Regions from separate parts of the Variovorax pasteuri genome, predicted to be linked through region 2. Evidence: riboswitches for the same ligand, from Rfam matches in the RefSeq annotation. Region 2 holds a riboswitch; each other region holds the start of a gene.
The links. A riboswitch is a leader RNA that binds a small molecule or an ion and turns the genes downstream of it on or off. The one in region 2 is predicted to bind glycine.
Positions count from the first base shown of each region.

Region 1: it holds a riboswitch for glycine, as region 2 does, so the genes downstream of both, ACSFBM_RS02535 (ABC transporter substrate-binding protein) here and ACSFBM_RS22720 (D-amino acid dehydrogenase) in region 2, are expected to answer to the same signal.
Region 3: it holds a riboswitch for glycine, as region 2 does, so the genes downstream of both, gcvT (glycine cleavage system aminomethyltransferase GcvT) here and ACSFBM_RS22720 (D-amino acid dehydrogenase) in region 2, are expected to answer to the same signal.

Region 1 covers NZ_JBPJZS010000001.1:549,853-557,013, reverse strand. The annotation lists gene ACSFBM_RS02555 (M81 family metallopeptidase) at 1-222, opposite strand, end outside; gene ACSFBM_RS02550 (dipeptide ABC transporter ATP-binding protein) at 273-1,889, opposite strand; gene ACSFBM_RS02545 (ABC transporter permease) at 2,010-2,960, opposite strand; gene ACSFBM_RS02540 (ABC transporter permease) at 2,989-3,930, opposite strand; gene ACSFBM_RS02535 (ABC transporter substrate-binding protein) at 3,954-5,531, opposite strand; glycine riboswitch at 5,681-5,804, opposite strand; gene ACSFBM_RS02530 (hypothetical protein) at 5,950-6,747, opposite strand; gene ACSFBM_RS02525 (ABC transporter ATP-binding protein) at 6,882-7,161, shown strand, end outside.
Region 2 covers NZ_JBPJZS010000006.1:315,582-322,742, reverse strand. The annotation lists gene ACSFBM_RS22730 (FIST signal transduction protein) at 1-543, shown strand, start outside; gene ACSFBM_RS22725 (RtcB family protein) at 753-2,159, shown strand; gene ACSFBM_RS22720 (D-amino acid dehydrogenase) at 2,179-3,486, opposite strand; glycine riboswitch at 3,579-3,694, opposite strand; glycine riboswitch at 3,702-3,797, opposite strand; gene rfbB (dTDP-glucose 4,6-dehydratase) at 3,911-4,990, shown strand; gene rfbD (dTDP-4-dehydrorhamnose reductase) at 4,987-5,877, shown strand; gene rfbA (glucose-1-phosphate thymidylyltransferase RfbA) at 5,905-6,801, shown strand; gene ACSFBM_RS22700 (glycosyltransferase family 2 protein) at 6,798-7,161, shown strand, end outside.
Region 3 covers NZ_JBPJZS010000005.1:437,917-445,077, forward strand. The annotation lists gene ACSFBM_RS21070 (DUF3014 domain-containing protein) at 1-67, shown strand, start outside; gene gcvP (aminomethyl-transferring glycine dehydrogenase) at 114-3,023, opposite strand; gene gcvH (glycine cleavage system protein GcvH) at 3,153-3,524, opposite strand; gene gcvT (glycine cleavage system aminomethyltransferase GcvT) at 3,566-4,744, opposite strand; glycine riboswitch at 4,790-4,902, opposite strand; glycine riboswitch at 4,915-5,005, opposite strand; gene ACSFBM_RS21090 (hypothetical protein) at 5,039-5,590, opposite strand; gene ACSFBM_RS21095 (YybH family protein) at 5,691-6,140, opposite strand; gene ACSFBM_RS21100 (MFS transporter) at 6,318-7,161, opposite strand, start outside.

The DNA.
Region 1 (7,161 bases), on a different contig from region 2:
CGTGGCGCCGGCCCATGCCGAGGGCACCAGCAGCCAGCCCTTCTCGCGCGCCGCGTCGATGAAGCCGCCCACCGGAATGTTGCGCCCCGCATAGGCCTCGACGATGACCGCGCCGCGCCGGTACGGCGGAAAGCTGGAGCCCGCGTTGAACGCGGCCCAGTCGGCCTTGCTGGGGGCGAAGGTGTTGGTCTCGTGCTGGAAACCGGCGATGAAGACTTTCATGGATTCCTTGTCGTGGGATGAAGCGATGAATGAATGACCGGGGCGCGGCCTCAGCTGCGCGCGAAGGCAAAGTCGCGCCCGGGCGCTGCGGCCAGCAGTTTGCGCGTGTAGTCGTGTTGCGGCGCGAAGAACACGTCTTTCACCATGCCGCGCTCCACGATTTCTCCCTGGCTCATGACGAGCACGCTGTCGCAGATCTGGCTGGCCACGCGCAGGTCGTGGGTGATGAACAGAATGCCGATCTTCAGCCGCTGCTGGATCTCGTCGAGCAGCCGCAGGATCTGCGCCTGCACCGACACATCGAGCGCGGACACCGCCTCGTCGGCGATCAGCACCTTGGGCTCGCAGGCCAGCGCACGCGCAATGGAGATGCGCTGGCGCTGCCCGCCCGAGAACTCGCTCGGGTAGCGGCGCAGCGCGTCTGGCGACAGGCGCACCAGGTGCATCAGCTCCTCGGCGCGCGCCCAGGCCTGGTCGTGCGGCATGCCGAAGTTGACCGGCCCTTCGACAATGGAAGCGCCCACGGTCTGGCGCGGGTTGAGCGAGCGGTAGGGGTCCTGGAAGATCACCTGCACCGTGCGCCGGAACGGCGACAACGCGCGCCCCGTGGCATGCGCCACCGAGCGGCCGTCGGCAAAGATGTCGCCGGAGGTCGGGTCGATCAGCCGCGCGATGCAGCGCGCCACCGTCGACTTGCCCGAGCCCGACTCGCCGACGATGCCCACGGTTTCGCCGGGGCGCACTTCGAGCGTCACGTCGCGCGCGGCGTTCACCGTGCGGCGCTTGCCCGGCCAGCTGCCGGTGACGTAGGTCTTGCAGATCTTCACCGCGTTGAGCAGCGGGTAGGCCTCGGCCACGGGCGGGCGCCGGGGCGCCGAGAGTTCGGGCACCGCATCGAGCAGCATCTTCGTGTAGGGCTCGCGCGGCGCGGTGAGCACCGCCATCTTGTCGCCCTTCTCGATCATGGCGCCCAGCTGCAGCACCACCACCTCGTCGGCGATTTCGGCGACCACGCCGAAGTCGTGCGTGATGAACAGCACGGCCGTGCCGCTCTCGGTCTGCAGCTCCAGGATGAGCCGCAGGATCTCGGCCTGCGTGGTCACGTCGAGCGCGGTGGTCGGCTCGTCGCAGATCAGCAGCGCGGGCTTCAGGATGAGCGCCATCGCGATCACGATGCGCTGGCGCTGCCCGCCCGAGAGCTGGTGCGGGTACGAGGCATAGATGCGCTCGGGCTCGGGCAGCCGCACGCGCGCCATGATGGCCAGGATCTTCTGGCGCCGCTCGGCCGCGCCCATGTGCACGTGCTGCGCGAGCATTTCGTCGACCTGCGCGCCGCAGGTCATCACCGGGTTGAGCGCGGTCATCGGCTCCTGGAACACCATGGCCATCGCAGGGCCGCGCAGGGCACGAAGCCGCCCTTGCGGCGCCGCGAGCAGGTTCTCGCCCTGCAACTCGATCACCCCGCGCACGGGCACGAGCCCCGGCGGCAGCAGGCCCATCACCGCGTTGGCGATGACCGACTTGCCCGAGCCCGATTCGCCGAGCAGGCAGACGATCTTGCCGGGCGGCACGTCGAAGGAGATGTGCGCGACCGCATGCGCGCGGTCGCCGCCGGGCGGCAACGCGATGGCGAGGTCGCGCACGGAAAGTACCGGCACCTGTGTCATTTGAATTTTCCCGTGCGAGAAACACTGTGGAACCGGCTTTGCCGGGCCACCGGTGTTGCCCCTTGCAAGGGGGTTGGCGAAGCGGCACGAAGTGCGCGAAGACTGGGGGTGTTCTTCATACTAGCTTCCCCGCTTGTTGAACTTCGGGTCGAGCGTGTCGCGCAGGCCGTCACCCAGGATGTTCACCGCCAGCACCGTGAGGGCCAGGAAGATGCCCGGGAACAGCACGTTGTGCGGGAACTGGTTGAACTGCGCACGGCCCTCCGCCATGATGTTTCCCCAGGTCGCCATGTCCGCCGGCAGGCCCACGCCCAGGAACGACAGGATGGCCTCCACCAATATTGCCGAGGCGCACACATAGGTCGCCTGGATGATCAGCGGCGCGATCGCGTTCGGCAGGATGTGGCGCGTGAGGATCTTCCAGGTCGGCGTGTCGAGCGCGATGGCCGCCTCCACGTAAGGCTCCTCGCGCACGGTGAGCACCACCGAGCGCACCAGCCGCGCCACGCGCGGAATCTCGGGCACCGCGATGGCCACCACCACCGTGAGCAGCTTGCCGCCGAACAGCGCCACCAGGCTGATCGCGAACAGGATGCCGGGGATGGCCATGACGCCGTCCATCAGCCGCATGAGCACGCTGTCGATGCGCCGGAAGTAGCCGCCCATCAGCCCGACGACCATGCCGAACACCATGGCCAGCGCGGCCACCGCGATGCCCACGGTGAGCGACACGCGCGCGCCGTACAGCGTGCGGCTCCAGATGTCGCGCCCCAGGCTGTCGGTGCCCATCACGAACAGGTGCTCGAAGGTGTCGCCGGCCAGGCTGTTGAACTCGCCGCGCGTGCCCGGCAATATGTTCGAGCTGGCGGGGTCGATGGCGGTCGGGTCGATGGTGCCCAGCCACGGCGCGGCCAGCGACATCAGCACGAGCACCACCAGGACGCTGCCGCCCGCGCGCACCGACCAGTTGGCCAGGATGCGCTTGAGCAGCGAGCGTCGCCTGGGTGGCGGCAGCGCCTCCACGGCGGCATCGGGCGCATCGGGAGCAAGGGAAAGGGATGAATCGGTCATGGTGTTTCTTCGTTGCGGTTCCGTGGCTTCAGTAACGGATACGTGGGTCGAACACCAGGTAGCTCACATCGATCAGCAGATTGATGAGCACGTAGATGACGGAGAAGAACAGCGTGATGCCCTGGATGAGCGGAAAGTCGCGCGACAGCACCGCGTCGACCGTGAGCTGCCCGAGCCCCGGAATGGCGAACACCGTCTCGGTGACCACCACGCCGCCGATCAGCAGCGCAATGCCGATGCCGATCACCGTGACGATGGGAATCGCCGCGTTGGCCAGCGCGTGCCGCATCAGCAGGCGTTTTTCGGAAATGCCCTTGGCGCGCGCGGTGCGGATGTAGTCCTCGGTCATGGCCTCGGCCACGGCCGCGCGCGTCACGCGCGCGATCAGCGCCACATAGATGACCGACAGCGTGATCGACGGCAGTATCAGATGCTTGATCCACAAGAGCGGCCCCTGGCTCAGCCGCGCATACCCCTGCACCGGCAGCCACTGCAGGTGCAGCGCGAAGATCCAGATGAGCACGTAGCCGATCACGAACGCCGGAATGGAAAAGCCCATCACCGAAAAGCCCATGAGCATGCGGTCGAGCCAGCCGCCGTGCCGCCATGCGGCAATCACGCCCAGCGGCACCGCGATGAGGATGGTGACCACCAGCGTCACGGCCGCCAGCGACACGGTGGCCTCGATGCGCTGGCCGATCAGCTCGGTCACCGTCTTCTTCATGAAGTAAGACTCGCCCAGGTCGCCCTGCAGCAGTTGCGCGCTCCAGTGAAAGAACTGCACCGGCAGCGACTGGTTGAGCCCCAGCTGCTCGCGCACCTTGGCGATGTTCTCGCTGGTGCCGCTGTCGCCCACGATGGCGGCCGCGGGGTCGCCGGGCGCGAGCCGCAGCATCAGGAAAACGATCAGCGCGACGATGACGAGCACCGGCACGGTCGACAGAATGCGGCGTGCAAGAAAGAGCAGCATGGGGCGGGTTCCGTGGCGTTGGCTCAGTTCTTCTTCAGGTTCCAGAACACGCCGACCGGCGAGCGCACGACGCCGCTCACCACGCCCTTGCGGTAGGCCGTGAGGGGCTTGTATTCACCGATGGGCGCGTAGATGCCGGTGTCGTACACGCGCTGCTGGATGGCCGTGGCCAGCTCCTTGCGCTTGGGTTCGTCGGCCGTGGCCAGGAACTCGGACTTGAGCTGCTCCAGCTTGTCGTCGGTGGCCCAGCCGAACCAGCCCTTCTCGCCGTTGCCGGTGAGCGGTGCGAAGAACATCGGGTTCATGTTGTCGGCAATGCCCCAGCCGGTGATGAACAGGTTCCAGCCGCCCTTGTCGACCGGGTCTTTCTTGGCGCGGCGCGTGACCAGCGTGGGCCAGTCCATCGACTGCATGTCGACGTTGAAGCCGGCCTGCTTGAGCAGCTGCGCCATCACCGGCGGAAACTTGTTGAGCACCGCAAAGTCGGCCGGGTACATGAGCACGACGGGCTTGCCGTCGTAGCCGGCCTCCTTGAGCAGCGCCTTCGCCTTTTCGAACTGCGGCTTGCCGGTGAAGTAGCCGGTCTTGTCGGAGGCATAGGCCGAGCCGCACGGGTAGATGGAGGCGCAGCTGTTGTAGAGCTCCTTGTGCACCAGTTGCGCGCGCATCAGCGCTTCCTGGTTGATGGCCATGAACGCGGCCTGCGCGATCTTGGGGTTGTCGAAGGGCGGAATGAAGTGGTTCAGGTGCAGCGCGAACGAGCCCTTGGCCACCGGGCTGTCGAGCGTGATGGCCGGGTTGTTCTTCAGCGCGGTGTACTGCTCCGAGGGCACCCACTCGATCATGTCGACCTCGCCGTTGGCCAGTGCGTTGGCCTGTGTCTGCGCGTCCTTCAGGATGATCCATTCCATGCGGTCGACGTACACGTTCTTGCCGCCCGCAGTGCCCGAGGGCGCCTCGGTGCGCGGCACGTACTTGGTGTTCTTCAGGTAGACGATCTTCTCGCCGGGGCGGTACTCGTCCTTCTTGAAGATGTAGGGACCGGAGCCGGTGGCGTCGTCGATCTGCTTGTCGGCGGGCGTGGCCGCCACGCGCGCGGGCATGATGAACGGCGGGTTCGACGACGGCTTGCTCAGCGCGTCGAGCACCATGCCGAAGGTGTCCTTGAACACCAGCCTGAAGGTGTTGGCGTCCACGGCCTCGGCCTTGTCGAGCGCGGTGAACATCTTCTGGCCCAGCCCGTCGCGCTGGCCCCAGCGCTTGAGGGATGCAATGACGTCTTCCGAGGTGACAGGCTTGCCGTCATGGAAGGCCAGGCTCTTGCGCAGCGTGAAGGTCCAGGTCTTGCCGTCGGGACTGGTCGTGTACTTGTCGACCATCTGCGGATGCACCTTGCCTTGTTCGTCCACGCCGAAGAGCGTGTCGTACACCATGTAGCCGTGGTTGCGCGTGATGAAGGCGGTGGTCCAGATCGGGTCGAGGATCTTCAGGTCGGACTGCGGCACCAGGCGCAGCACCTTGCCAGCGTCCTGTGCGAAGGCGGTGGCCGCCGCTGCGGCCAGCAGCGCGCCCACGAACATGGCTTTCAGTTGTCGTTTCATCAGCATGGGTCAGTTCTCCGGTTGAAAAAGAGGGACGCGAGCACGTGCAACGCCAGGAAAGACATTCGTCGTGCGGCGTTGCGGGAAACAGGTCATGAAAGAAAGCGGCTCCGGAAGCGAACAAGGGCACCCCCGCGCTCTGTGCGCGGCGTGCCCCTGCTGTCCTTTTGCCTGAGAGATTCACCCTGCGCGCACATCGCACAGGGCTTGCCCCTTCGGCGGCTGCCCTCGGCCCCTGCAAGGGGTCGGTCAGCGCTCTCCAGCGTTAGAAAAAATCCAGTCTTGGGACCTGAGCGTTCTGGGCCATCGCCTTCGGTAATGCACTAACTCGAAGCATCGAGCCGGCATTTCTCCTGGATGAACTTCTCAAAGCAGATTGCGTGCCAAAACGCAGCAATGCGCGAGAAGTCTTCGGTGCTTACTGCGGTCCGCCGCAGAAGTCCGCACGCTCGGTGGTCTTGGCGGTGAAGCGGATGCGCGTGGTGGTGGCGGCGCGCTGCGGCTCGTTCTGCGGCCACTCGCTCTGCAGCCACGTGTACTGCCAGTCGTAGGGCGCGCCGGGGCTGGCGGCCTCGCCGTACACGATGCGCAGGCTGCCGTTGCTTTCGTCATGGCAGTGCTTCGAGGTCTTGTAGTCCTTCTCGCTGAAGCAGGCGCGGATCATCTTGAAGCACGAGAAGGGAATGCCTTCGTGCAAGGCCTTGCCGCCTTCGAGCGGCACGAAGTCGGCAGTGTCGAACGAGGCGCCACCGCCCGAGTACATCTCCGACACGGTCTGCAGCACGGCCACGGCCCACTTGCCTTCGGCCAGCGGGTAGAGCGCGGGCGCGAGCGACAGGCGCATGTCGCGCTTGTCGCCGGTGTCGCTCGCGGTGCCGGTGTCTTCTTTCTTGAGGGACTGCGCATAGCCCGAGAAATCGTGCAGCCGGTCGAGCTGCCAGCCCTTCGCGTCGGTGGTGCGCTTCACGCGCGCCATGGCCAGCGGCTCGGCAGAGAGCACCACGTAGTCGGCAGGCGTGGCGCCGCGCGGGCGGTACAGGCCGAGCTGCTGCACGTCGCAGGGCTGCGGCAGCAAGGCGCACAGGCGGGTGCGCCATTGCAGGTCGAGCGCCTCGGGTTTCTTCACCGCGTCGAACACCTGGGCCGGCGGCGCGGCGAACACGGGCACAGTGAACAGCGACACGAGGAGACCGGCGGTGAGCAGCAGCTTTTTCATGGAGCCGAATGGTAGCCATGCCTTGGCGTTCGCGTGCGGCTGCTTGATTGATAGAGTCGGCCTCGACCATGAACCCTTCGTCCCCTTCACCCTCCTCCTTGCCCTCCTTGCCCTCCTTGCCCTCCTTGCCCTCCTTGCCCTCCATCCTCCGGATCGACGCGCTCGGCTTCGCCTACCCCGGCCAGCCGCCCATCGCCTCGAACTGGACCGCCGCCATCGGCCCCGGCGTCACGCTGCTGCACGGCGACACCGGCAGCGGCAAGTCGGCCCTGCTCCAGGTGATGGCGGGCGCGCTGCCCGCCACCGGCCGCCTCACCGTGGCGAGCGCCAGCCTGGACACCGCGCCCGAGGCCTACCGGCGCCAGGTGTTCTTCGTGGACCCGTCCACCGACCGCTTCGACCAGGCCACCGTGC
Region 2 (7,161 bases):
TCGCTCGAGCGTCCGCAGGAGGCCATCGACGCGGTGCGCAACACGCTGGTGGGGCTGGCCGACGCGGGCAGCGACGGCATCCGCCGCACCGGCGACCTGGGCGCCGACGTGCTGGTGCGCCACATCATCGGCCTGGACCCCACGCGGCGCGGCATCGCCATTGCCGACACGGCCGAGGCCGGCATGCGCCTGACCTTCTGCCGCCGCAACGCGCAGGCCGCGCGGGCCGACCTGATGCGCATCTGCGCCGAAATCCGCGAAGAGCTGGAACCTGAAGAGCAGACGCTGGCCACCGCGCGCGCCGTGGCCGCAGGCGAGGCCGAGGCCGCGCCCCACCCGGCGCGGCGCATTGCCGGGGCGGTGTATGTGAGCTGCTCCGGACGCGGCGGGCCGCACTTCGGCGCGCCGGGCGCGGAGCTGCAGATCGTGCGCCATGCGCTGGGCGATGTGCCGCTGGTCGGGTTCTTCGCGGCGGGCGAAATTGCCCGCCACCATCTGTATGGCTACACCGGTGTGCTGACGGTGTTCACCAGCAACGACTGATTCGCCTCGACAGGCGACGTGCGAAAAAACGACGGGCGGGTTTCCGGCGGCGGCATGCCTCGCTAGAATCCGCCCGCTTTCTTGAATCTCTGCTGCTGCAAGAAAGAGCCAGCCGCGCGTCCCTGAACGCGCGGTCGATCTCTTTCGCCTTGCCACGCGACGTGGGCCGGGCTGGAAACCGACACGGTTTCCGCAATGGAACAGCAGCCATGAGGAACCCTCATTTCACTCGGCTCCAGCGCGCCTTTTCGCGCGCGGGCATTGCCGTCGATTACCGCGACGGCGTCTACCGCCTGCACAACGAGACTTCGCAGGCCACGGTGCTCCTGCCGCCCAGCCTCCCGCTGGAGGAAAAGGCGGTGAAGCAATTGCTGGCCTTTGCCAGCGTGCGTTCGCCCGACGGCGAACAGGGCGTGTGCAAGGCCTGCGCGACGCCGGACTTTCATCCGGGCTCCATCGCGCCGGTCGGCAGCGTCGTCGCGACCGACGCCGACTTCGTCATTCCCGCCGCGGTGGGCACGGACATCAACTGCGGCATGCGGCTGCTGACCACCGGCCTCACGCTGGACCAGGTGGCGCCGCACAAGACGCGGCTCATAGAGCGGCTCACACGCAGTCTGCTCGACAACGGACGAGACGTGCCGGTGCACACGATGGCGTTCAAGGCGCTGTTCGACGTGGGGCCGTCGGCGTTCCTGGAAGCTGTGCAGGACGGCGGGTTGTGGTCTTCGTGCGACCGTGACCGGATGCAGGCCGAGATCGACGCCTGCATCGGCCTTGCGAGCTTCGGCGGCAGCGCGCGGCATGCGCCCGAGGCCTACACCGGCGCCCGCCACGAGGTGTTCCGCGACCCATGCCTCGGCACGCCGGGCAGCGGCAATCATTTCGTGGAACTGCAGGTGGTCGACCAAGTGATGGACCGGCACGCGGCCTACCGCGCGGGCCTGAAGGCGGGCGAGGTGGTCGTGATGATCCACAGCGGCTCGCGCGATATCGGCTTTCATGTGGGTGGCCGCTGGATGGACCGCGCCCGCAACGAATGGCCCAAGGGCCTGCGTCATCCCAAGAGCGGCCTGTACGGCCTGTCAGGGCCGTTGGCGCAGGAGTACCTGGAGGCGATGGGCGTGGCCGCGCGCTATGCGTGGGCCAACCGGGTCGTGCTGGCCGAACTGGTGCGCAAGGACTTCGCGGAACTGCTCGGTGCCACGGCGTCGAGGCTCGTGGTCGACGTGCCGCACAACGTGGTGCTGTGCGAGCACGGCATGAACATCCACCGCAAGGGCGCGACGCCGGCGCACGAGGGCGACTTGGCGCTCATTCCAGGGTCGATGGGCGACCACTCGTACCTGGCGACCGGGCTGGGCCATGAGGACTGGCTGTGGTCGTGCAGCCACGGCGCCGGGCGGCGCATCCGGCGGCAGGAAGTGCGCGCGATGCGCCCGGCGCCCGGCGACGACAACGCCAACTGGCAATGCGTGACCCTGCGCGATGAACGCAGGATCGAGGAGGCGCCGCATGCCTACAAACCCATCGGCGCCGTGATCGACGCGCAGGAGCACGCAGGGCTGATCCGCTGCGCCGTGCGGCTCAAGCCCTGGGTCACATTCAAGGCATGAGCGGGGGCGCGATGGCCGGTCAGCCCAATGCGGGTTGCGCAATGCGCAGCCCGGGCGCAGGCATGCCGGTGAACGCGAAGTCAACCTCGGGCGCCAGCCCGCTCACGATGCGCGCGATCGACTTGCCCGAGCCGCAGGCGTGCGTCCAGCCGAGCGTGCCGTGGCCGGTGTTGAGAAACAGGTTCGGCAGCTTGGTCTTGCCGATCAGCGGCACGTTGCTCGGCGTGGCGGGGCGCAGGCCGGTCCAGAACTGCGCCTGCGTGGTGTCGCCGGCGCCGGGGAACAGTTCTTCGACGCGACGCACGATGGCTTCGCAGCGCACCGGGTTCAGGTCGCGGTCGTAGCCATTGAGCTCGGCCGTGCCGGCAATGCGCAGGCGGTCCCCGGACTCCGACGTGTAGCGCGAGAACACCAGCTTGAACTCGTCGTCGGTCAGCGAGACCTGGTGGGCCTTGGACGCGTCCTTCACGGGCAGCGTCACCGAGTAGCCCTTGGCCGGGTAGATCGGCAGCCGGATGCCCAGCGGCGCGGCCAGCAGCGGGCTCAGCGAGCCCATCGCCATGACGAAGGAGTCGCCGCGGATGCGCTGGAAGCGGCCCTCGTGGTCGGTCACCTCGACGTGGTCGATCTGGCCGCCGGCTTCGCGCAGCGCGGTGACGGTGTGGCTCATGAGGAACTTCACGCCGGCCGCGGCCGCCAGCTTGGAGAGCTCGCGTGCGAAGCGGTTGGCGTCGCCCGATTCGTCTTCGGCCGTGAAGGTGGCGCCCGCCAGCTTGGGCCGGATGTGCGCGAGGGCGGGCTCGATCTTCACCGCCTCGTCGGCCGAGATGACCTGGCGCTCGCAGCCCAGGGCACGCATCTGCTCGGCGGGGGCGAGGGCGCCGTCGAACTCCTTCTGCGTTGTGTAGAAGTGCAGGATGCCCTGCGTGCGCTGGTCGTAGTCGATGCGCGTGTCGCGGCGCAACTGTTGCAAGGTGTCGCGGCTGTAGGTGCCCAGGCGCACGATCTGCTCGATGTTGTGGCGGGTGCGCGCGGGCGTGCATTCACGCAGAAACTGCAGGCCCCAGAGCCATTGGCGCATGTCGGCGCGGATGCGAAACAGCAGTGGGGCGTCTTCCTTGCCCAGCCATTGCAGCACCTTGAGCGGCGCGCCGGGGTTGGCCCAGGGTTCGGCATGGCTGACGGAAATCTGGCCGCCGTTGGCAAAGCTGGTTTCGGCGGCCGGGGTGGCCTGCCGGTCGATCACGGTCACTTCGTGGCCGAGTTGCTGGAGGTAGTAAGCCGAAGTCACGCCGAGCAGGCCGGCGCCAAGAACGATCACGCGCATTTCAAGTACCTTTTGAGGTTGGAGCGCTTGAACGACGGGCGTGGTGTGCTATTGAATCAATAGCAGGCAACCGGACGGCCGTGGTCCAAGTTGCCGCTCCCCCTGTCCTCGGTACCTGAGAGATTCACCCGATGCGCCCGCAGCGGGTTTGCTCCTTCGGTGCATCACGGCCACGCGAGGTGGGTGATGGCTCTCCAGACGGCGTTTCAGTTGGTGCAGTACAGACCCCTTGTTCGGGCCGACCTGAGCGTTTATGGGAGTTTGCGCCTTCGGTAGGGCCACCGGGTGGCCCGCTCTCCTGCAGTGGGGCGATTGTAGGCGGGGCTTGCCCGAGCGCCAACCCCGGTTTTGGTTCGTGGGGCCAATGGGATAATCATCTGTTGATTCGCCAGAGGGCGATCGTTTCACCTCAACAGGGGACTTCATGATCCTGGTAACCGGCGGCGCGGGCTTCATTGGCGCCAATTTCGTACTCGACTGGATCGCGCAGAGCGATGAACCGGTCGTGAACCTCGACAAGCTCACGTACGCGGGCAACCTCGAGACGCTCGCCTCGCTCAAGGGCAACACGAATCACATCTTCGTTCAGGGCGACATCGGCGACAGCGCGCTGCTCGACCGCCTGCTGGCCGAGCACAAGCCGCGCGCCGTGGTCAACTTTGCGGCCGAATCGCACGTGGACCGCTCCATTCACGGCCCCGAAGACTTCGTGCAGACCAACGTGCTCGGCACCTTCCGCCTGCTCGAATCCGTGCGCGGCTTCTGGAGCGCGCTGCCGGCCGACCAGAAAAGCGCCTTCCGCTTCCTGCACGTGTCGACCGACGAGGTCTACGGCTCGCTCTCCAAGACCGACCCCGCCTTCACCGAAGAGAACAAGTACGAGCCCAACAGCCCGTACTCGGCCAGCAAGGCCGCCAGCGACCACCTCGTGCGCGCCTGGCACCACACCTACGGGCTGCCGGTGGTCACCACCAATTGCTCGAACAACTACGGTCCGTTCCACTTTCCCGAGAAGCTCATTCCGCTGATGATCGTCAACGCGCTGGCCGGCAAGCCGCTGCCCGTGTACGGCGACGGCATGCAGGTGCGCGACTGGCTCTACGTGAAGGACCACTGCAGCGCCATCCGCCGCGTGCTCGAAGCGGGCAAGCTCGGCGAAACGTACAACGTGGGCGGCTGGAACGAGAAGCCCAACATCGAGATCGTCAACACCGTGTGCGCGCTGCTCGACGAACTGAGCCCCAAGGCCGGCGGCAAGCCCTACAAGGAACAGATCACCTACGTCACCGACCGCCCCGGCCACGACCGCCGCTATGCCATCGACGCGCGCAAGCTGGAGCGCGAACTCGGCTGGAAGCCCGCCGAGACCTTCGATTCCGGCATTCGCAAGACCGTCGAGTGGTACCTCGCGAACAGCGAATGGGTGCGCAACGTGCAAAGCGGGGCCTACCGCGAGTGGGTCGAAAAGCAGTACGACGCCGCACCGGCAAAGGCCGCGGCATGAAGCTGCTGCTGCTGGGCAAGGGCGGGCAGGTGGGTTGGGAACTGCAGCGCAGCCTGGCGCCGCTGGGTGAGCTGGTGGCGCTCGATTTCGACAGCACCGACTTTCATGCCGACTTCAGCCGCCCCGAGCAACTGGCAGACACGGTGCTCAAGGTGCGCCCCGACGTGATCGTCAATGCGGCGGCACACACGGCCGTCGACAAGGCCGAGAGCGAGCCCGAGTTCGCGCGCAAGCTCAACGCCACCTCGCCCGGCGTGGTGGCCGAGGCGGCGCAGCAGATCGGCGCGCTGATGGTGCATTACTCGACCGACTATGTCTTCGACGGCAGCGGCAGCGCGCCCTGGAAGGAAGACGACGCGACCGGCCCGCTGAGCGTGTACGGCCAGACCAAGCTCGAGGGCGAGCAACTGGTGGCCCAGCACTGCGCAAAGCACCTGATCTTTCGCACGAGCTGGGTGTACGCGGCGCGCGGCGGCAACTTCGCCAAGACCATGCTGCGGCTGGCGAAGGAGCGCGACAAGCTCACGGTCATCGACGACCAGTTCGGCGCGCCCACGGGTGCCGAGCTACTGGCCGACGTCACGGCGCACGCCATCCGGGCGACGCTGCAGGACCCCACGAAAGCCGGTCTCTATCACGCGATTGCCGGCGGCGAAACCACATGGCACGGCTATGCGCGCTTCGTGCTCGGCCTGGCGCAGCAGGCCGGCGTCGACCTCAAGGCCGGCCCCGATGCCGTCGAGGCCGTGCCGACCAGCGCCTTCCCGACCCCGGCGAAGCGCCCGCACAACTCGCGCCTGGACACCACCAAGCTGCAGACCACCTTTGGCCTGCGCCTGCCCCCCTGGCAGGACGGCGTTGCGCGCATGCTGCGCGAAACGCTCTGACGCGTGAATTCACACGAGAAGAAAAGCATGACCACGACGACTCAACGCAAGGGCATCATCCTGGCCGGCGGCTCGGGCACCCGCCTGCATCCCGCAACCCTGGCGCTCAGCAAGCAGCTGCTGCCCGTGTATGACAAGCCGATGATCTACTACCCGCTCAGCACGCTGATGCTGGGCGGCATGCGCGACATCCTGATCATCAGCACGCCGCAAGATACGCCGCGCTTCCAGCAATTGCTGGGCGACGGGAGCCAGTGGGGCATCAACCTGCAGTACGCAGTGCAGCCGAGCCCGGACGGCCTGGCGCAGGCCTTTCTCATCGGCGACAAGTTCGTGGGCAACTCGCCGAGCGCACTGGTGCTGGGCGACAACATCTTCTACGGCCACGATCTCGTGAACCTGCTTGCCGACGCCGACAAGAAGCCGTCGGGCGCCACCGTGTTCGCGTACCACGTGCAGGACCCGGAGCGCTACGGCGTGGTCGCGTTCGACGCCAAGGGCAAGGCCAGCAGCATCGAAGAGAAGCCCTTGAAGCCCAAGAGCAGCTACGCTGTCACCGGCCTCTACTTCTACGACAACCAGGTGGTGGACATCGCCAAGGCCGTGAAGCCGAGCGCGCGCGGCGAGCTGGAGATCACCGCCGTCAACCAGGCGTACCTCGAGCTGGACCAACTGAACGTGCAGATCATGCAGCGCGGCTACGCATGGCTGGACACGGGCACGCACGACAGCCTGCTGGAAGCGGGCCAGTTCATTGCGACGCTGGAGCATCGGCAGGGGTTGAAGATTGCGTGCCCCGAGGAAATCTCCTGGCGCAATGGGTTCATCGACAGCGCCCAGCTCGAGAAGCTCGCTGCGCCGCTTGAGAAGAGCGGATATGGCAGGTACTTGAAGCGTCTGTTGAACGACAAGGTGCTCTCGTGAGCCCCAAAGAATCGGGCGCTGAGACTTCATATAACAAGATCACCGTCGTCATTCCGACGTTCAATCGGAGGGGCAAGCTGCAGAAGGCGGTTGAAAGCGTTCTGCAGGAGCGACGCGTGCCGATCGAAGTGCACATTTTCGACAATGCATCGACCGATGAAACAGAGGCATATGCACTTGCCTTGGTAGCTGAGGAGCCTCGCGTCAGATATTTGCGGCACCCAGAGAATATCGGTGCGACCGGCAACTACCAGCATGCCCTATCGAGCATTTCGACCGCCTATTTTGTGCCGTTGGCAGATGACGACTGGCTGTTGCCGGATTTTCTGCATGACTCCTACAAAATTCTTGAAGCGCATC
Region 3 (7,161 bases), on a different contig from region 2:
GAAGGCCAGCCTGCGCGGGCTGCGCCAGCAGGTTGCCACGGGCGAGGTGGCAAAAAAGAAGGGCTGAGGATCGCGGTGCGGCGGCGTTTTCAGGCGCCGCCACCGCGTCCGTTTCAGGCCTCTTCGGCTTCCTTGTAGTCGCCCACCGGCACGCAGCTGCAGAACAGGTTGCGGTCGCCGTACACGTTGTCCACACGGCCGATGGGTGGCCAGTACTTCGCGTTCTTGAGTTCGGCCAGCGGGAACGCGCCGAGTTCGCGCGAGTACGGGTGTGCCCATTCCGTGCCGAGCAGGCTGGCCGCGGTGTGCGGTGCGTGCTTGAGCGGGTTGTCTTCCTTCGGCCAGACGCCTTCCTCGATGCGGCGGATCTCGCCGCGAATGGCGATCATCGCGTCGATGAAGCGGTCGAGCTCGACCAGCGGCTCGCTCTCGGTCGGCTCGACCATCAGCGTGCCCGGCACCGGGAAGCTCAGCGTGGGCGCGTGGAAGCCGTAGTCGATGAGGCGCTTGGCCACGTCTTCCGCGGTGACGCCGCTGGTGTCCTTCAGCGGGCGAAGGTCCAGAATGCACTCGTGCGCGACGTGGCCGTTGGGGCTCGCGTACAGCGTGGGGTAGTGGTCCTTCAGGCGTGCGCTGATGTAGTTGGCGCTGAGGATGGCCGTCTCGGTCGCGGCCTGCAGGCCCTTGGCGCCCATCATGCGGCAGTACATCCAGCTGATCGGCAGAACAGCCGCATTGCCCAGCGGCGCGGCAGACACAGCCCCCACGCCATGCGAAGCCACACCTGCGGTCGCATGGCCTGGCAGGTACGGCACCAGGTCTTCGACCACGCACACCGGGCCCACGCCCGGTCCGCCGCCGCCGTGCGGAATGCAGAAGGTCTTGTGCAGGTTCAGGTGGCTCACGTCGCCGCCGAACTCGCCCGGCGCGGCCACCCCGACCAGCGCGTTCATGTTGGCGCCGTCCACGTACACGCGCCCGCCGTGCTCGTGCACCAGCTCGCAGAGTTCCTTCACGCGCGTCTCGAACACGCCGTGCGTGCTGGGGTAGGTGATCATCACGGCGGCCAGGTGGGCGCCGTGCTTTTCGCAGGCGCGCTTCAGGTCGTCCATGTCGACGTTGCCCTGCGCGTCGCAGGCCGTCACCACCACCTGCATGCCGACCATCTGCGCGCTGGCCGGATTGGTGCCGTGGGCGGAAGACGGAATCAGGCAGATGTTGCGATGGCCCTGGCCCTGGGCTTCATGAAAGCCCTTGATGGCCAGCAGGCCCGCGTATTCGCCCTGCGAGCCCGCGTTGGGCTGCAGGCTGATGCCCGCGTAGCCGGTGGCCTCGCACAGCCAAGCGCGCAGTTGCGCGTCGAGCTGGGCGTAGCCCTGCAGCTGGTCGGCCGGCGCGAAGGGATGGATGTTCGCGAACTCGGGCCAGGTGATCGGGATCATCTCGCTGGTCGCGTTGAGCTTCATCGTGCAGCTGCCCAGCGGGATCATGCTGCGGTCGAGCGCCAGGTCCTTGTCGGACAGGCTGCGGATGTAGCGCAGCATCGAGGTTTCGCTCTTGTGGGTGTTGAACACCGGATGCGTGAGGAAGGCGCTGGTGCGGCGCAGGTCCTCGGGGATCAGCGGCGTGGCGCTGGCGGCCAGGTCGTCGAAGCGCGGCATGGCGGTGCCGGCAGGCACGAACAGCGCCCACAGCGTCTCGACGTCGGCGCGCGTGGTGGTCTCGTCCAGCGAAATGCCCAGGTGGTGCTGCAGGCGCTGGCGCAGGTTGACGCCGCCGGCCTGCGCGCGTTCCAGGATGGCCTGCGTGTCGTCACCCGTGCTCACGGTGAGCGAATCGAAGGCGGTGCCGTTGACCGGCTCGCGGCCCATCTGCGACAGGCCCTTCGACAGGACGGCGGTGAGCGCCGCCACGCGCTGCGCGATGCGCGTGAGGCCGTCGGGCCCGTGGTACACGGCGTACATGCTGGCCACCACGGCCGGCAGCACCTGCGCGGTACAGATGTTGGACGTGGCCTTCTCGCGGCGGATGTGCTGCTCGCGCGTTTGCAGCGCCAGGCGGTAGGCCGGTTGGCCGTGCGCGTCGACGCTCACGCCCACCAGGCGGCCCGGCAGCGAGCGCTTGAACGAATCGCGGCAGGCCAGGTAGGCGGCGTGCGGGCCGCCGTTGCACAGCGGCATGCCGAAGCGCTGCGTGGTGCCGCAGACGATGTCGGCGTCGAACTCGCCGGGGGCGACCAGCAGCGTGAGCGCCAGCAGGTCGGCCGCGACGATGAGGGCGGCGTCGCACTGGTGCGCATGGCCCGCGAGCGGGCGCAGGTCATGCACATGGCCGGTGGTGGCGGGGTACTGCGCGAGCACGCCGAAGAACTCGCCGCTCACCATCAGCAGCGGCAGCGTTTCCGACACGGTGCTCACCTTGACCTCGATGCCCAGCGGCGCGGCGCGCGTCCTGATGACCTCGATGGTCTGCGGGTGGCAGTCGCCCGACACCAGGAACACGTTGCTCTTGCTTTTGACGCTGCGCTTGGCCAGCGTCATGGCTTCGGCCGCGGCCGTGGCTTCGTCGAGCATCGACGCGTTGGCGATGGCCATGCCCGTGAGGTCGCACACCATCGTCTGGAAGTTGAGCAGGGCTTCCATGCGGCCCTGCGAAATCTCGGCCTGGTAGGGCGTGTAGGCCGTGTACCAGGCGGGGTTCTCGAGCACGTTGCGCAGGATCACGCCCGGCGTGTGCGTGCCGTAGTAGCCCTGGCCGATGAAGCTCCTGAACACCTTGTTCTTCGACGCCAGCGCCTTCAGCTCGGCCAGCGCGTCGGCCTCGGTCACCGGCGCGGGCAGCCGCATCGGCTTGGCGCGGCGGATGGCCGCCGGCACGATGCCGTCGATGAGCTCCGCGCGCGTGGCCGAGCCGATCACCGGCAGCATGCGCGCCTCGTCCGCCGCATCAATGCCGATGTGGCGGGCGAGAAATTCTTCGGCGTTCTCTAGTTCTTGCAAAGAGGGAAGGGCGGGCGTCGGCATGGCGTGATGGATCGGCTAAAAAAAGAAGAAAGGCTCAGCGGTCGCCGCCGGGCCGCCCCAAGGCGGGCCGCGCCTTCCCCATGGGGGATGGCGAAGCACACGAAGTGGCAAGCCGAGGGGCGAACATTTCTAGGATTCGGCGGCGAACTTGTCGTAGCTGGCCGCGTCCAGCAGGGCGTCGAGTTGCGCGGGTTCGCTCAGCTTGACCTTGAAGAACCAGCCGCTGGCCAGCGGGTCGCTGTTGGCGAGCGAGGGGTCGGCGCGCAGCGCTTCGTTCACTTCGACGATCTCGCCCGACACGGGCATGAACACGTCGGCGGCGGCCTTGACCGACTCGACGACGCCGGCGACTTCGCCCTGGGCAAAGGTCTTGCCGACTTCGGGCAGGTCGACGAACACCACGTCGCCCAACGCGTCCTGCGCATGCACGGTGATGCCGACGGTGGCAGCGCCGCCTTCGGCCGACACCCATTCGTGGTCCTTGGTGTACTTGATGCTCATGGAAAACTCCTCGTGGAAAAAATGATTCGGGGGTGCAGAGCCTAGCCGCGGAAATAGCGCGTCGGCACGAAAGGCAGGGTCGAGACTTCCATGGGCACCGGCTTGCCGCGCACGATGGCCTGCAGGCGCGTGCCCGGCTCCGCGAAAGCGGTGGCCACGTAGCCCATGGCCACGCAGCGGTCTGCCGTGGGGCCGAGCAGGCCGCTGGTGACGATGCCGATGTCGTGGCCCTCGAAGGACTGCAGCACCGTGCCGTCGCGCACCGGAATGCGTTCGAGCGCGACGAGGCCCACCCGCTTGCGCTTGAGCGTGTCATGGTCGGTGTGGCCGGCGGCCCCCGGGGCGGCCGCGGCGAGCTGGGCCAGGATCTTCGCGGCGCCCGGAAAGCCGCCTTCGCGCGCGCCACCGGCACGGCGCACCTTCTGCATCGCCCAGTTGAGCGAGGCCTCGACCGGCGTGGTCGTGGTGTCGATGTCGTTGCCGTACAGGCACAGGCCGGCTTCCAGGCGCAGCGAATTGCGCGCGCCCAGGCCGACGGGCTTCACCTCGGGCTGGGCCAGCAGCAGGCGGGCCAGCGCCTCGGCGTCCTTGGCCGCCACCGAGATCTCGAAACCGTCTTCGCCGGTGTAGCCGCTGCGGGTGACGAAGGCCGGAATGCCGCCGATCTGCACCGCGCCGCCGGTCATGAACACGAAGCGCTCGATGCCGGGCGACAGCCGCGCCATCGTGGCCGCCGCCTGCGGGCCCTGCAGCGCGAGCAGGGCGTGGTCGGGCAGGGGTTGCACCTCGCAGCGCGCGCCGATCTTCTGCTGGATGTGGGCGATGTCGGCCACCTTGCAGGCGCCGTTGACGATCACGAAGAGCGAGCCGTTGCCTTCGTTGAAGAACATCAGGTCGTCGAGGATGCCGCCCTCGTCGTTCAGCAGCAGGCCGTAGCGCTGCTTGCCGGCGGGCAGGTCGATCACATCGACCGGCATCAGGGTCTCGAAAGCCGCTGCGGCGTCGGGGCCGACCAGGCGCAGCTGGCCCATGTGGGAAATGTCGAACAGGCCGGCCGCGTCGCGTGTGTGCTTGTGCTCGGCCATCAGGCCGGCGGGGTACTGCACCGGCATCGAGTAGCCGGCAAAGGGCACCATGCGGGCGCCGAGCTCCACGTGGAGGTCGTACAGCGGCGTCTTGAGAAGCGCAGTGTCGGGGGCGGAAGCAGCGGAAGAGGCCATGGGGCACTCCAAAGGGGCAGACGAAATCCATGACGCAAGCCATGGGCCACCCCTGCTGTCCGCTTTACCTGAGAGATTCGCCCCACGATCGGGGTTTGCTCCTTCGGTGGGCTGCTGCATCGTTTCCGGTGCGGCGGCCTCTCTCCAGCAAGGAAACGCCGGTGTGTACCGGCGCCTTGTCAGTCCTTTTGCCTGAGCGTTCGGGAATCCCCTGCGCCTTCGGCGGCCCCGTCGCGCGGGGCTCTCTCCTGACCCGGGCGAGTGTAGTGGATCGCGGTGCGCGGGGTTTTCGTTTCAGTGAACGATTTCAGCCGGCGGCAGCAGCCGGTCGATGCGTTCGCGCAGCGATTCGGCGCGCTCCGGGCCGGCGGCTTTCTCGATTTCGCTGAGCATCAGCGCGGCGATGGTCATCATGGCCTCGCGGTCGCGCGCCTCGCGCAGGGCGTCGCGCATCTGCAGCGCGAACTTGGGGTCGCGGCGCACGAACATGCGCTCGCAGATGTCGAACAGGAACATGCGCGTGGTGGCCAGCGAGCGCTTGCCGTCGAAGCTGTCGGCCGAGGTGCTGACCTGGATCGTGTCGGCGGCGGGCACGGCCAAGGCCTGTGCCGCCTGTGCCGCCCGCGCGGCCGCAGCCGCGGCGGCCTGCGGGTCTTGCAGGTAGCCCCGCTGCACCAGCGCCTGGAGCGCCTGCTCGGCCTCGTCACGGGTGCTGAACAGCGGGCTGAAGTCGGTCAGCGAGCGGCGGCCGTCGGCCATGAGCAACAGCGCGCGCTCCCGCTGGCTGAGCGTGCGCTGGCCGCCCTGGAGTTCATCGCGGGCCTTGTCGGTCTTGGTGGGGAACATGGCAGCCACAGCTTTCGGGAGTCGAGGGCTGCAGCATTGTTGCAAGCGGTGACATCTTCATGAACCGTTTGGTCTACACGGGCAACGGTCTTTGGCTGCGTCATCCGCCCGCGATTTCCTTGCGGATGAGCCACTGGTTGCCCACGCGCTGCAGCTCCAGCGTCTTGCGGCTCTTCTCGCGCAGCTTGTCGGCGGTGTAGGTCTGCTGAAAGCTCGCGCTGGCGGCCTGCCCGGTGACGCTGATGACGAGGTTGTCGATGTCCACGCGGATGGCGGTCTTGTCGGCGATGCGCGTGCGGCGGTCGGCTTCCCAGGCCTTGCGGTCCTGGCCGCGGGGCGGCGTGAAGTCGGGTGCATAGGTGGCCAGGTAGCGCGCCACGTCACGGGCGGACCATGCGGCCGCCCAGGTGCGCACGGCGGTTTCGACCTCGGCAATGCTGGCGGCCGGATTCACCGGTGCCGGTTGCGTGCCCGTCGTTGCCGGCGCAGCGCCGAAGGCGGCCGTGGCCAGCAGCGTGCCGCCGAGAAGGCAACTCAGTGATCGGTACATGGCGAAGTCTCCTCCTTGTCGTTTGTCGGCCCCGATCATCGGCCGAAACGGTGGAGCGCTCGCACGACACCTCCCGCTAAAGGATCACCCCGCCAGGCCGGGCTGTCGCTCGATGCGCGTCGAATCGAGCATAAAGCGCGCAATGCGAGATTCGACGGCCATGGGTGACGGTGGGGCTCAAGTCGCAGCGCGCTGCACCCCCGCCGGCGCCACCTGCATCGCCCTGTTGCGCAACCGCAGCGCCAGCACTGTCGCCGCGCCCAGCACGCACAGCACCGCGGTGAAGGTCACGCCCAGCCCGCGCGCGTCCGACAGCATGCCGAACAGCGGCGACACCAGGCCGCCCACCGACAGCGCCAGCCCCAGCGTGATGCCGCTGGCCGTGGCCGGGTTGCGCGGCAGGTAGTCCTGCGCCAGCGTCACCTGCGCGGCGAAGGGCAGGAACATGCTCATGCCGAGCAGCGCGGTGCAGGCCAGCGCCCAGCCGGGGGTCGGTGCAAGCACCAGGCCGGCGAGCGACGGCAGGGCGAGCACGTAGCCGCTGCGGATGGTGCCCATGCGCCCGATGCGGTCGCCGAGCCAGCCGCCGAGCAGCACGCCCACCGCGCCCGCGGCGGTGAAGCCGGTGAGCGCCGCCGCGCCCTGGAAGGCCGTGCCGTGCAGGTCGCGCGTGATGCGCAGCGACAGCATCGACAGCACCGTGACGTACGGAATCGACCAGCCCACGATGGTCGCCACCAGCAGCCCGAACGCGCGCCAGTCGTTGTGGGGCTTGAGCACCTCGCCGGCGGCCTTGCGCGCGGCGGCTGCCGTGGCGGCGGACGCACCGCCGCGCCCCGCATTCGCCAGCAGCCACACCACGCCCATCGCCAGCGCCGGCACCCCCAGCAGGTAGCTGCGCGACAGGCCTCCACCACCGACCACCGTGGCCGCGAGCACCGGCGCAAAGGAGGCACCGATGGTGCCGCCCACGGAGAACACGCTCATCGCTTTCTGCGAGGCCCCGCCGGCCGCACGTGCC